DNA from 3 places in the Sphingobium sp. JAI105 genome. Region 3 is predicted to be linked to each of the others. Evidence: riboswitches for the same ligand, from Rfam matches in the RefSeq annotation. Region 3 holds a riboswitch; each other region holds the start of a gene.
What was found. Region 3 has a riboswitch for cobalamin ahead of IWY39_RS01990 (TonB-dependent receptor domain-containing protein). Riboswitches for the same ligand answer to the same signal wherever they lie in the genome.
Positions count from the first base shown of each region.

Region 1 (4,300 bases), on a different contig from region 3:
AGCTCTATGACACATTTGGCCGCGTCTATCGCGTTGGCTTCCGTTTCAAATTCTGATCGCGACTGGAGATTTTATGAGCATCGGTTTCCGAGTATTGCCCGTCGAGCGTCGCGTGCCCGCCGATCTGGTCAAGCGTGCCGCACAATTGCCGGTCGCGAATGTGAGCGACGCCATGAACCGCATGTTCGCTGGCGGCGCGGCGCTTCGCCCCATGCACGGCGGCGGCGTTCTGGCTGGACCTGCCGTCACCGTGAAGGCACGGCCCGGCGACAATCTCATGCTGCACCGCGCGCTCGATATTGCCGAACCGGGCGATGTGGTGGTGGTCGACGGCGGCGGTGACCTGACCAACGCCCTGATCGGTGAGCTCATGGTCGCCCATGCAGAAAGCCGCGGCCTTGCCGGCATCGTGATCTTCGGCGCCATTCGCGACGCCGCGGCGATCCGGGCGGGCAGCTTTCCGGTCTTTGCCGCTGGCATCACGCACCGTGGGCCTTACAAGGACGGCCCCGGCGAAGTGAATGTGCCGATTGCCATTGACGGCATGGTGATCCAGCCGGGCGACCTGATCCTTGGCGACGACGATGGCCTTATTGCCGTCACCATCGACGAAGCGGAGGCTGTGTGCGCCAAAGCAGCGGCAAAGCATGCTGCCGAAACCGAGCAGATGGCCAAGATCCGCCGGGGCGAAAATCCGCGCGCCTGGGTTGAAGAAACGCTCAAGCGTTTGGGTTGCGAAGGGATTTGATAGCCTGATCCCTGCCCGTCCGCTACAGCAGTCGAAGTTTCAGAGGGATTGCGATGGCGACGGACTTCAAGGATCGACCGGCACTGGAAGGCGTAGCCGCCCTTGAACGAGGGCTGCTGCTGCTGACAAGCTTCAAACAGGGCGACGGCGTTCTTGGTCTTGCCGAGCTTGCCGAGCGCACTGGCTTGGTCAAAAGCACCATCATGCGCCTGGCCGTCTCGCTGGAACGCTATAATCTCCTGATCAGGATGCCCGACGGCCAGTATCAGTTGGGCAGCGAGGTGGCTCGGCTCAACTCGATCTTCAGGGAGGGCAACGATCTTGAAAAGCATGTCCAGCCGATTCTCGCCAAACTCGCCTTCGAAACCGAGGAAACAGCGACATTCTATGTGCGTCAGGGAGATGTGCGGCTTTGCCTGTTTCGGGTAAATTCTCCAAGCAATCTGCGGCTCGACGTCCAGCCAGGCACACAGCGGCCGCTCGATGGATCGGCATCCGCGCAGTTGCTGCTTTTGTTCGAGAACTGGCCGGAGGTTAAACCCGCACTACCGCCCCTGCCCATCTATACCTCTGGCGTTACGACGCCGCACGTTGCCTCGCTTTCGGTGCCGGTGATCGGCCATGGCGACCGGCTCGTAGGTGCGCTCAGTATCGCAGGGCCCGAAGTACGCCTGTCTGGGTCGCAAAAAAGACTGGCACTGCCTCTGCTACACGCGGGCCTCAACCTGTGCCGTTCCCTTGGGGGCAATGCCGAGGCGATCTATCGGGTGCCAATCGCGCTGGCGACATAGTCCAGAAGATCGGGCCGCTGTCATTCCATTGATCGGACTGATCACGTTAAGCTGGGCAGCCGCGCCACGATGGTCGGGGCGTGAGGGCCATCTTGCTGACTCCATTGATTCACAGGTTTGGCGACGGCTTCGGTGGAGCCGCCCGACTGCCGCCGAGGGCTGAACGCACAGCCGCCTGCGCTATATAAAGAAATCTTTATATAACTCTTGACAATTATGCTTGAATGGCGTCAAACGATCCTGTCAAGGTTCCCCACCTCAGGCATGACGGTGGGGCTAAGACGGGAAGCCGGTGGTGCCTTTTCGAGGCAGAGTCCGGCGCTGCCCCCGCAACTGTAAGCGGCGAGCGGCGGTTCCATTTCGCGTCACTGGGTTTTTGCAAGAAACCCGGGAAGGCCGGAACCACCGCGATGACCCGTAAGCCAGGAGACCTGCCTTCGGCGCCATAACTTTCCTCGGACGGGGGTTCCTCCGATGGATCGCGCTTGAAGCGTTGCCCGTGCCGTAAAGCACTTTCCGGGTAATTCATGCCTTGCGCGTTCTTCTTTGGCCCTTCCGCCCGGCAAATGCAGGTGATCGGTCAATGCTTCCAATCCTGTTCCGCTTCATTCGCTACCGACGAATGCGTCCGCGCGCCGTGCCATCAGGCTGACCCCTGACGGAAGCGGCGCGCCGCCAATCTCCCATCATTCAGCCCGCTAAAGACGGACGGCGTTCGCGCCGGACCGAAGGAGCCTTTGCATGCCCGTGACTTGCGCCAATCCTGCCCTTTCCCGCCACGACCACAGCACGCCGACCATCGCCACCGACAAGCAGCCATCAGGGCATCGGACCATGACAGGCGAGGATCTTACCTTTTCCATCACGCGCCTTCGCTTTGACGACGATTATCGCCCGTCGGATACCACGCGTATCACGACCAACTTCGCCAATCTGGCCAGAGGGAAGAACCGGCAGGAGAATCTGCGTGGCGTGCTGAAGATGATCGACAACCGTTTCAACGACCTAGCCGATTGGGATAATCCCGATGGGGATCGCTACGGCATGGAACTGGATATCATTTCCGTCGCGATGAGCCTTGCCGCTGCCAACGGCCTCACGGCGTTTCCCATCATCGAAATCCTGAACACCAGCATCATCGATCGCAAGACGGACAATCGCATTGCCGGCATCGTCGGAAACAACTTCTCATCCTACCTGCGCGACTATGATTTCAGCGTGCTGCTGGCGGCGCACAACCGGGACCGCGTCGGTTTCGACACGCCGGACGGCTTTGGTGATCTGCACGGCCGTCTGTTCCGCCATTTCGTGCAGTCCAATACGTACAAGGCCAATTTTTCCAAGCCTCCCGTCATCTGCCTGAGCGTATCCAGCAGCAAGACCTACCATCGCACGGAAAACCATCACCCCATTCTGGGCTTCGAATACCGGCAAAGTGAATTCTCGCCGACCGACGAATATTTCGCGAAGATGGGTCTTAAGGTCCGCTTTTTCATGCCACGGGGCAGCCGCTCGCCCATGGCCTTCTATTTCGCCGGGGATCTGCTCGGCGACTACAGCAACCTGGAACTGATCGGCACCATCAGCACGATGGAATCCTTTCAGAAGATCTACCGGCCCGAAATCTACAACGCCAATCGCACAGCGGGAACGCGCTTCCGGCCCAGCCTGACGCATCAGGACTTTTCGTCCACGCGCATTGACTACGACCGCGAGGAACGAAGCCGCCTGGGCATCGAGCAGGGCCGGTTCGCAGAAGAGAATTTCATCAAACCTTACGGCCAACTTCTCTCGCAATGGTCCGCCACACAAGCACCCAAGAACATGATCTGACCCAATAGAAGAAAAGGCCCTCCATCATGAATAGAATATTGCCCACATCGACCGCCGGCAGTCTGCCCAAGCCATCATGGCTTGCGGAGCCTGAGAAGCTTTGGTCACCCTGGAAGCTGAAGGGTGATGAATTGGCCGTCGCCAAGCAGGATGCCCTGCGCCTGGCCCTGGACGACCAGCGGCAGGCGGGGATCGACATCTTCGGCGATGGCGAACAGACCCGCCAGCATTTCGTCACGACCTTCATCGAGCATCTGAGCGGCGTCGATTTTGAAAAGCGCGAGACCGTCAGGATTCGCAATCGCTACGATGCCAGCGTGCCCACGGTCGTGGGCGCGGTCGCACGACCGAAGCCCGTTTTCGTCGACGATGCGACATATCTGCGCGCCCAGACCAGCCAGCCGATCAAGTGGACGCTGCCCGGCCCGATGACGATGATCGATACATTGTACGATGCCCATTATCGCAGCCGCGAGAAGCTGGCCTGGGAGTTCGCGACGCTCCTCAATCAGGAGGCAAAGGCGTTGGAAGCGGCGGGTGTCGATGTGATCCAGTTCGACGAACCAGCCTTTAACGTGTTCTTTGAAGAGGCGAACGACTGGGGAATCGCTACTCTGGAACGCGCGACCGAGGGGCTGACATGCGAAACGGCGGTCCACATCTGCTACGGCTACGGCATCAAGGCGAATACGGACTGGAAGAAGACGCTGGGATCGGAATGGCGGCAGTATGAGGAGACCTTCCCCAACCTGCAAAAGTCCAAGATCGACATCATCTCGCTGGAATGCCACCGCTCCCGCGTTCCGCTGGACCTGATCGAACTGATCCGGGGCAAGAAGGTGATGGTCGGCGCCATCGACGTGGCGAGCGATGCCATCGAGACCCCGGAGGAGGTGGCCGATACGCTGCGCAAGGCTCTCCAGTTCGT
Region 1 covers NZ_JADOUC010000002.1:939,525-943,824, reverse strand. Annotated here, with positions in the region: gene IWY39_RS21760 (TonB-dependent receptor domain-containing protein) at 1-56, shown strand, start outside; gene IWY39_RS21755 (RraA family protein) at 74-748, shown strand; gene IWY39_RS21750 (IclR family transcriptional regulator) at 802-1,539, shown strand; cobalamin riboswitch at 1,769-1,993, shown strand; gene IWY39_RS21745 (DUF1852 domain-containing protein) at 2,374-3,372, shown strand; gene IWY39_RS21740 (methionine synthase) at 3,399-4,300, shown strand, end outside.
Region 1: it holds a riboswitch for cobalamin, as region 3 does, so the genes downstream of both, IWY39_RS21745 (DUF1852 domain-containing protein) here and IWY39_RS01990 (TonB-dependent receptor domain-containing protein) in region 3, are expected to answer to the same signal.

Region 2 (4,300 bases), 2.3 Mb from region 3:
GCGGCAATTGTTCGAACGCACATGGGGCGTCAGCCTGGACGCCGAGCCGGGGCTGCGCATTCCCAACATGCTGGATGCCGCGACCGACGGGACGTTCAAGGGGCTGTTCGTGCAGGGCGAGGATATTCTCCAGTCCGACCCCAACACCCATCATGTCGCGGCGGGGCTTGCAGCGATGGAGTGCGTCGTGGTGCAGGACCTGTTCCTCAACGAAACCGCCAATTACGCCCATGTCTTTCTGCCCGGATCGACCTTCCTGGAAAAGGACGGCACCTTCACCAACGCCGAACGCCGCATCCAGCGGGTGCGCAAGGTGATGGCCCCGCTCAATGGCTATGCAGACTGGGAAATCGTGCAATTGGTGGCCAACGCCATGGGCCTGCAGTGGACCTATGATCACCCCGCGCAGATCATGGATGAGATCGCCGCGCTCACCCCGACCTTTGCGGGCGTCCATTATGACCGGCTGGAGGCGGAAGGATCGCTGCAATGGCCCGCCAATGATGCTGCGCCCGACGGTACGCCGACCATGCATATCGACGGTTTCGTGCGGGGGAAGGGCAAGTTCGTCGTCACCGACTATGTGCCGACGGACGAAAAGACCGGCCCGCGCTTCCCTCTGCTGCTGACGACCGGGCGCATCCTGTCCCACTATAATGTCGGCGCGCAGACGCGACGGACGGCGAACACCGCCTGGCACCCGGAGGACCGGCTGGAAATCCATCCGTCCGATGCGGAAAATCGTGGGATCAAGGAAGGTGACTGGGTTGCCCTGAAAAGCCGGGCGGGAGAAACCACGCTGCGCGCGCAGGTGACCGAGCGGGTTGCGCCGGGGGTCGTCTATACGACCTTCCACCACCCCGAAACCCAGGCCAATGTCATCACCACTGACTATAGCGACTGGGCGACCAACTGCCCGGAATATAAGGTGACGGCGGTGCAGGTGATGCCATCCAACGGCCCCAGCGACTGGCAACTCGACTATGCCGATCAGGCCAGGATGAGCCGCCGCATTGCGCCGTTGGAAGCGGCGGAATAGGATCGGCCCGATGAGCGACGAAAATGACGTCATGTCCACCGCCGACCGGCTGATCTACATGGCCAACCAGATTGCGCGCAATCTGGCGGCGCAGGGCGATGCGGAGGCGGTTGCGTCCACCGCCAGCCATATCGCCAGCTTCTGGGACCCGCATATGCGCGCGCGGATCGTGGCGCTGGCGGCGGAGCAGCCCGACGCCCTGTCGCCGATCGCGGCGCAGGCCGTGCGCCGGATCAGCGCTTGAAGCAGGGCGGCGACGCGCTGACCTTCACCCGCCTGGCCCGCGATGGGCAGGGCGAAGCGGTCGAACGGGTGCTGGCCGACGAAGTGCCGGTCGCGATCGAATTCAACGGCATCGGCTATGCGGTGCTGATGGCGACGCCCACTGATCTGACCGATCTGGTGCTGGGTTTTGCGCTGGCGGAACGGTTGATCGGGCCGGACGATGCGCCCTTCGACGTCGATACCCATGATACCGATCAGGGCATAGTGGCGCGCGCGACGCTGCCGCCATCGCGGACCGATTTGCTGCTGGACCGGGTACGGCACCGCGCGTCCGATTCATCGTGCGGCCTGTGCGGGATCGAAAATCTGGAACAGGCGATTCGGCCCCTGCCGCCAGTGACGACGCGATCGCGCGCCGACCGGGCGGCGATCTTTCGCGCGCTTGATGGGCTGGCGGCGCATCAACCGCTCAATGCCGCGACAGGCGCGGCCCATGCCGCCGCCTGGGTCGGCGCGGACGGGGCGATCCGTCTGGCGCGGGAGGATGTCGGGCGGCACAATGCGTTCGACAAGCTGATCGGCGCGATGAAGCGCGCGGGCGCGGGCTGGGATGAGGGCTTTGCGCTGCTGTCGTCACGCTGTTCCTATGAACTGGTGGAGAAAGCGGTGCTGAGCCAATGCCCGCTTTTGGTGACGATTTCTGCCCCCACAAGGCTGGCGGCGGAGCGCGCGGCGGCGGCGGGACTGCCGCTGGTCGTGCTGGCGCGACGCGACGCGATGTTGCACCGGGGCAACGCCCCGCTGACGTAGCGAATCAGCCGCTTGGCAATACCGCGCCTTTGCCCTAGAGCGCGTCGCGTGAGGGGGGCTCGCCTTTCTTGCAGCTAGATCGCGCCGGTGTCCCGCAAGGGGCTGAAAATGGGAATGCGGTGCGGGCGTGGAAGCGCCCTATTCCGCAGCTGTCCCTGCAACTGTAAGCGGTGAGCATGATGCATAAGGGTCGCAAGACCCGGCCACTGGACGCCAATGTCTGGGAAGGTTCGTGCATCATTGCCCTGACCCGTGAGCCAGGAGACCTGCCGGCGTCTGGTCGCTCTTGCCCTGATCCAGGGGATTGGTCATGGCACGGTGGTTTTCCGTCGAGCGACGCTGTGCGGCCGGGGCCGCATCGTGCCGTGCGGCGGGGGCTGGCGTCATCCCGCATCATGGCGCGACCGCGTGCGCGGACGCCCTGGCCTTGAAGTCGCATGGGACGCTCAGGGCATATATCATGGTAAAAACAGGGATTTCTCTCATTGCGCTGCTGGCGGCAACGCCCGCTCTGGCGCAGGACGACGACATCATCGTCACCGCATCGGGCATCGAACAGTCGCGCGACGAAGTGGGGCAGGCGATCACCGTCATCGACGCGCAGACCATCCAGACCCGGCAGGCTATCGATGTGGTCGATCTGCTGGCGACGACGCCCGGCGTTCGTTTCAACCGTAACGGGTCCACCGGCGGAGTGACCGGCGTATCGCTGCGCGGCGCGGAAACGACGCAGACTCTGGTGCTGATCGACGGGGTGAAGGTCAATGACCCCAGCGGCATCGGCGATGGGTATGATTTCGGCCATTTGCTGACCGGCAATATCAAGCGGATCGAAGTGCTGCGCGGCTCCAACTCGGTCGTCTATGGCAGCCAGGCGATCGGCGGCGTGGTCAACATCATGACCGGCGTGCCGGTGGACGGCTTCGGCGCGAACGCCTCGGTCGATTATGGTTATAGCGATACGGTCAATGCCAAGGCGGACGTGTCCGGCTCCAGCGGCATCGCGTCGGGCGGCGTGGGCGCGGCCTATTTCCGCACGGATGGCATTTCATCTGCCGCGGGCGGTACGGAAAAGGATGGCTATGAAAATATCGCCACCAACGCGCGGCTCAAACTGGCGTTCAGCGATGCGCTGAGCCTCGACCTGCGTGGTTATTATATCCATGCGGATCTCGACTATGACAGCTTCTTTGGCGCACCGGCCGACAGCAGCGATGTGAGCAAGCTGGACCAATATGTGGGCTATGCGGGCCTCAACCTGGCTTTGCTGGATGGCAAGCTGACGAACCGCGCAGCCGTCACCTATCTGCGCAACGACCGCGACTATTATTTCGTGCGCGGCACCGACCCGGATTATGGCTATTCCGGCACCAACCTGCGCTTTGAATATGAAGGCGTCTATGCCCCGGTCGATCAGGCCAAGCTGGTATTCGGCTACGAGCATGAGCGGCCCGACTATGATTTCTTCGGGTTTGGCAGCACGTCGTCGGCGAAGATCAATATCGACAGCGTCTATGCGCTGGCGATCGTCAAGCCCTTTACGGGCCTGTCGGTCACGGGCGGTGTGCGGCATGACGATCATAGCCAGTTTGGCGGCGCGACCACGTTCGGCGCGAATGCCAACTATTCGCCCAATGCAGGCGCGACCAATTTTCGCCTGAGCTATGGCGAAGGGTTCAAGGCGCCCTCGCTCTATCAGCTGTACGACATGTTCAGCGGCAATAGCGCGCTGCGCCCCGAACGGTCGAAAAGCTATGATGTCGGCTTTGACCAGAGCCTGGATGGTGGCCGGGCGATCCTGTCGGTAACGGCGTTTCGTCGCGACACGACCGACCAGATCAATTATGACAATGCGACCTTCAGCTACAGCAATCTGGACCGCACCCGCGCCAAGGGCGTGGAGGCGAGCATTGCCTTGAAGCCGGTGGACGCGCTGACCGTGACGGGCAGCTATAGCTATGTCGATGCGCGCGACCGGTCGGGCGGGATCACAGACGGCAACCGCCTGCCGCGCCGTGCGGCCAATGCGATCAGCGTTTCGAGCGACTATGTCTGGTCGTTCGGCCTGTCGACCGGGGCGACCGTGACGATGGTAGGCGACAGTTTCGACAATGCCGCCAACACCCGCCGTCTGGATGGCTATGCGCTTGTCGGCCTGCGGGCTTCGCTGCCGCTGGGCGAGCATCTGGAAGTCTATGGCCGGATCGACAATCTGTTCGATGAAGC
Region 2 covers NZ_JADOUC010000001.1:2,773,607-2,777,906, forward strand. Annotated here, with positions in the region: gene fdhF (formate dehydrogenase subunit alpha) at 1-1,039, shown strand, start outside; gene IWY39_RS13340 (formate dehydrogenase subunit delta) at 1,050-1,283, shown strand; gene fdhD (formate dehydrogenase accessory sulfurtransferase FdhD) at 1,280-2,074, shown strand; cobalamin riboswitch at 2,143-2,362, shown strand; gene IWY39_RS13350 (TonB-dependent receptor plug domain-containing protein) at 2,535-4,300, shown strand, end outside.
Region 2: it holds a riboswitch for cobalamin, as region 3 does, so the genes downstream of both, IWY39_RS13350 (TonB-dependent receptor plug domain-containing protein) here and IWY39_RS01990 (TonB-dependent receptor domain-containing protein) in region 3, are expected to answer to the same signal.

Region 3 (4,300 bases):
GTCTCTCGCTCAGTGGATCGGCGACGTACACAGGCAAGCGCGCAGGCACGCTGGAAAATCTCTTTACGTTGCCGAGCTATTGGCGTGCCGACGCAACGATCAGCTATGCGCTAACGCCGCATATCGAAATTGGCGGCAATATCGATAATCTGACCAATGAACGCTTCTATGACTATGCCTATAGCGAGTTCGAGGTGTGGCCCGGCGCACCAAGGGTATGGCGGATGTTCGTCCGGTCACGCTTCTAGGATTCGGGGACGATAGCGTGCGACTGTCGCGTCAGCTCTGGGTCTTGGTACATCGCTGGGCCGGGCTGACGATTGCCGTATTTCTGGCGATCTCAGGCCTGACCGGCGCGATGCTCGCGTTCACAGACGAGCTTGAGCCGTTGCTTCTGCCGCAGGTCTTTCGGGCCGCGCCGCCGGTGCCGGGCGCGGTTCCGCTAGACCCCTTTGATTTGCGCGACCGGGTGCTGGCCCGCTATCCCGATGGGCTAATCACCCAGATGCCGCTGCGGGCCGATCCTGATCGCAGCCTGCGCTTCAACATACAGCGTCTGGAGTCACAAACCGGTATGACCGTCCCTTATGCCGAAAGCTGGGACGAAATTTTCGTCAATCCGTATGATGGTGCGGTGACTGGGCGGCGGCGTTGGGGTGATATCGGACAGGGCGCGATCAATCTGCTGCCCTTCGTTCACCATCTGCATGATTCTTTGACGATGGATGACTGGGGTCGTCTGACGCTCGGCATCGCCGCAATGATCTGGACCCTTGATTGTTTCGTGGGTTTTTATCTGACGCTGCCGGTCCGGTCGACACCGCGCCATAATGGGAGACGCTGGCTGCATCGCTGGCGATCGTCGTGGAAACTGCGCTGGCGGCAAAGTTCCTACAAACGAACTTTCGACCTGCACCGCGCGGGCGGGCTTTGGCTATGGCCAATGCTGCTCGTCTTTGCCTGGTCGGGCGTTTCGTTCACCTGCCGCAGGTCTATGATCCTATCATGCGGCAAATCGGCTATCTGCCGATCGCTGAAGGGATCGTGCCGCCCGTAGATGGCACGGGCGGGCCAGGCGTCGACCTCAGAGCGGCAGCGCGACAAGGCCAGTCTCTTGCCCGCACTGTAGCGCGAAGGTCGGGCATTGCGATTGACGAGGGTGGGCCTGCGTCAATCAACTATTACCCGCAGATCGGCGTCTATCTGTTCCGTTTCACAAGCAGCGCTAGCGTCGCCCGCGCTAACTATGGCGATTCACTGGTGATCTTTAGCGCGAAGACCGGCGGACTGCTCAAGTCGGCTCTCCCACGTCAAGAAGCTAAGGGTGGCGCCCTTCACGCCTGGCTGGAAGCCCTCCACCTGGCGGCCATCGGCGGGCTTCCCTACAAATTTGCGGTCGCCTGCGCCGGTCTGCTGATCACGAGTCTATCGGTCACGGGAACCATGATCTGGATGAAAAAACGCACCGCGCGGTTACGAACACTTAGACGCCCAAACAAAATGTCCGAAATCACACGGGGAGCGGGATGACGGCTATGGCCCGTTTTTCGGACATAGATTTCGAGATGGGTTTTCAAACAACGAATGCGTGAGGTGCGGTTTTCCGGGCAAGTGAGCCGCATCGTCTCGGAAAGCAGCATTTTTGAGACGGCTGCTCCTAAGTTGATAAAGTCCACCACCTGGAATATGGTCCACCTGTGGCGCCTCGTTAGAGGTGTCGCATGATCGCGTCGGTTCCCCGAGAGGGGATTAAAATGGGAACACGGTGAAGGTGGGTCTCCACCCGAATCCGAGGCTGTCCCTGCAACTGTGAGCGGCGAGTGCGATGCATATGGGGCTTCGGCCTCAAGCCACTGAGCGAGAGCTTGGGAAGGCCGTGCATCAAGCGATGACCCGCAAGCCAGGAGACCTGCCGGCGTTTGGTCGCTCTTGCTTTGGTCCAGGGGATGGTCAGGGCACGGTTCTTCCGTCTGAGCGACGAACGTAGCGGCAGGGGCCGCATCGGTTCGTGTGACGGGCGCTTTTCGCGTCCGCCCGCTCGTGCGCGCCGACCGTTCGTAACGGCACGCCCCTGCCCGACGTCGTGACGCCGGGGGGAAGACATTGAGACTATCGCCAATTTCGCAGCTTGCGCTCATCGTTGCGCTGTGTGCCGGGAGCAGCCCGGCATGGGCAGCCGAAAATGATTCAGCCCCTCCGGGTGAAAGCAGCGCCAGCGCGCCCAAAACCCAGCAGGAAATCGTCGTCACGGCAAACAGCCGCCAGGAGTTGCAGGATATTCTTTCGCCGGGTGTCGTGTCGGTTGTTTATCCCGACGATACGCGCGGCGAGCACAAGGCCCTGCCAGATCTGCTTGACCAGATTCCCGGCGTCTATGTACGCCGTGTCGGCGGCACGGGCGGATATACGACCACCAGCATCCGGGGCAGCGCCCCGAGCCAGGTCAACATTTACATCGACGGCGTGCCGTTCAATCTCTCCAGTGAGACGGCAGCGGACATCTCGACCATCCCGATCTCCAACGTCGAGCGCGTCGAGGTTTATCGCGGCGTGACGCCGGCGCGGTTCTCCGGCGCTCCGCTCGGCGGCGCAATCAACATCGTCACCAAGATGCCGACCGACCTCAGCGGCACGGTGTCAGCCGGCGCCCGTTCCTTCGGCGGTCGCCAGTTTTCCGGCAATCTGAACTTCCCACTGCTGGGCGGCGGCCTGCTGCTCGGCCTCGACATGGAGCGCAGCAAGGGCGATTTCAAATATCCCCTGATCGCGGCCCGCGAGCTGGACGGCATCGAGTTTGGCGATGCGGAGTGGAGCGGCGACGGTCAGCCCAATACGCCGTGCAGCACCTATCTGGTTTATCAGGGCATCCGTGAAATCAACCCGCTCTGCCAGTTTCCGACCTCGCGGCGACGGCAGAACAACAGCTTCCAGCGGGACAACGTGTTGGTAAAATGGCGGAACGAAAACATCACCGCCAAATATTCGTTCACCTATCTCAACCGCTACATGCCGACGCTGGTGTATGAGCCGGTCGGTTACAGTCTCGTCGATCTGCCCGCATACACCTTCCCGGCCGTGAACCTTACCGAAGGGTCTCTCGCCGGCCTCGGCGTGCCCTACAACAAGCGCCGACAACAGAAGCAGTATCAGCATGAGGGCGCGCTGAATTGGCAGGAGCGCTTCGGCAACCTCGAACTCGCGCTGAACCTGAACTTGATGGATCAGCGCAAGCGCTTCAATAATTACGACCTCGCGACACCCTTTGGCGTGGGCAGTCGCACGGCGCTCTATCGTACCACCCGCTATGGCATCACGGCCGACGCCAGCTACACGCTCGGCTCCGATTGGGATGTGGCGCAGCTCCTCGAACTGCACGTCCAGCATAATTGGGAGGAAATGCGCTACGACGCGAATAACCTCATCAATTTGGTGACCGGCCTGCGGCGCGGCGACTTTTATCAAAACTACAAGCGTCAGCTCACCAACATCCAGGTCCAGGACACGCTAACCTTCCGCACGCTGGGCGACCTTCAGGTGGCCCCGATCTTCCGGATCGAGAAGCTGACCGGGCCGGTACTGGGAAGTCAGGATAACATCTTTGGCCCTTCATCCGGCAACTATGGCTGGAAGCCGACATGGAGCGTCAGCGCCAAGAAAAAGGTGGGTTCGGACTGGTTGCTGTTCGCCAGCTACGGCACCTACAACCGCTATCCCAATTTCTACGAAATCTATGGCGATGGCGTCTACATCCAGGCCGGCGCCGATAGCGTCGGCAATGTCGCGCCGCTGCTGCGCGAGCATGGTCGCAACTGGGATGCGGGCCTTGGCTGGAATGGCACGATCGCCGGCGACCTTACGGGTAGCTTCCGTGCCACCTACTTCAACCGCAAGACAGAAGATGAGATCACCCTGTTCCTGACGCCTGTCGGCGGCAAATACGTCAACTCGGGCACGACGATCACGAAGGGTGGGGAGTTCGAGGCAAGCCTGAAATGGGGCAACCGCGCCGATCTTCAACTCGCCGCCACAGTGCAAGACGGGTATTACGACAAGGGCACCTACTTCCTCTATCCGGGCATCCCCGTCGGCGACCGCGTTGCGGGCAAGTTGCGAACGCTACAGCATCCGGGTTTCACCGCAAATGCACGCCTTAACCTCCATTTCCTCAGCGGGGCGCTGACGACATTCGGTGAGGTCAAGCATACGGGCCGGAACTATCTGGGCCAGTTTCGTGGCACTGGGAATCTGGAGGATGCCTTCATCTACGAGGAGCCGCTGACCACCATCGACGTGGGCGCGC
Region 3 covers NZ_JADOUC010000001.1:453,732-458,031, reverse strand. Annotated here, with positions in the region: gene IWY39_RS02005 (TonB-dependent siderophore receptor) at 1-248, shown strand, start outside; gene IWY39_RS24280 (PepSY-associated TM helix domain-containing protein) at 218-1,057, shown strand; gene IWY39_RS24275 (PepSY-associated TM helix domain-containing protein) at 1,006-1,530, shown strand; cobalamin riboswitch at 1,715-1,931, shown strand; gene IWY39_RS01990 (TonB-dependent receptor domain-containing protein) at 2,104-4,300, shown strand, end outside.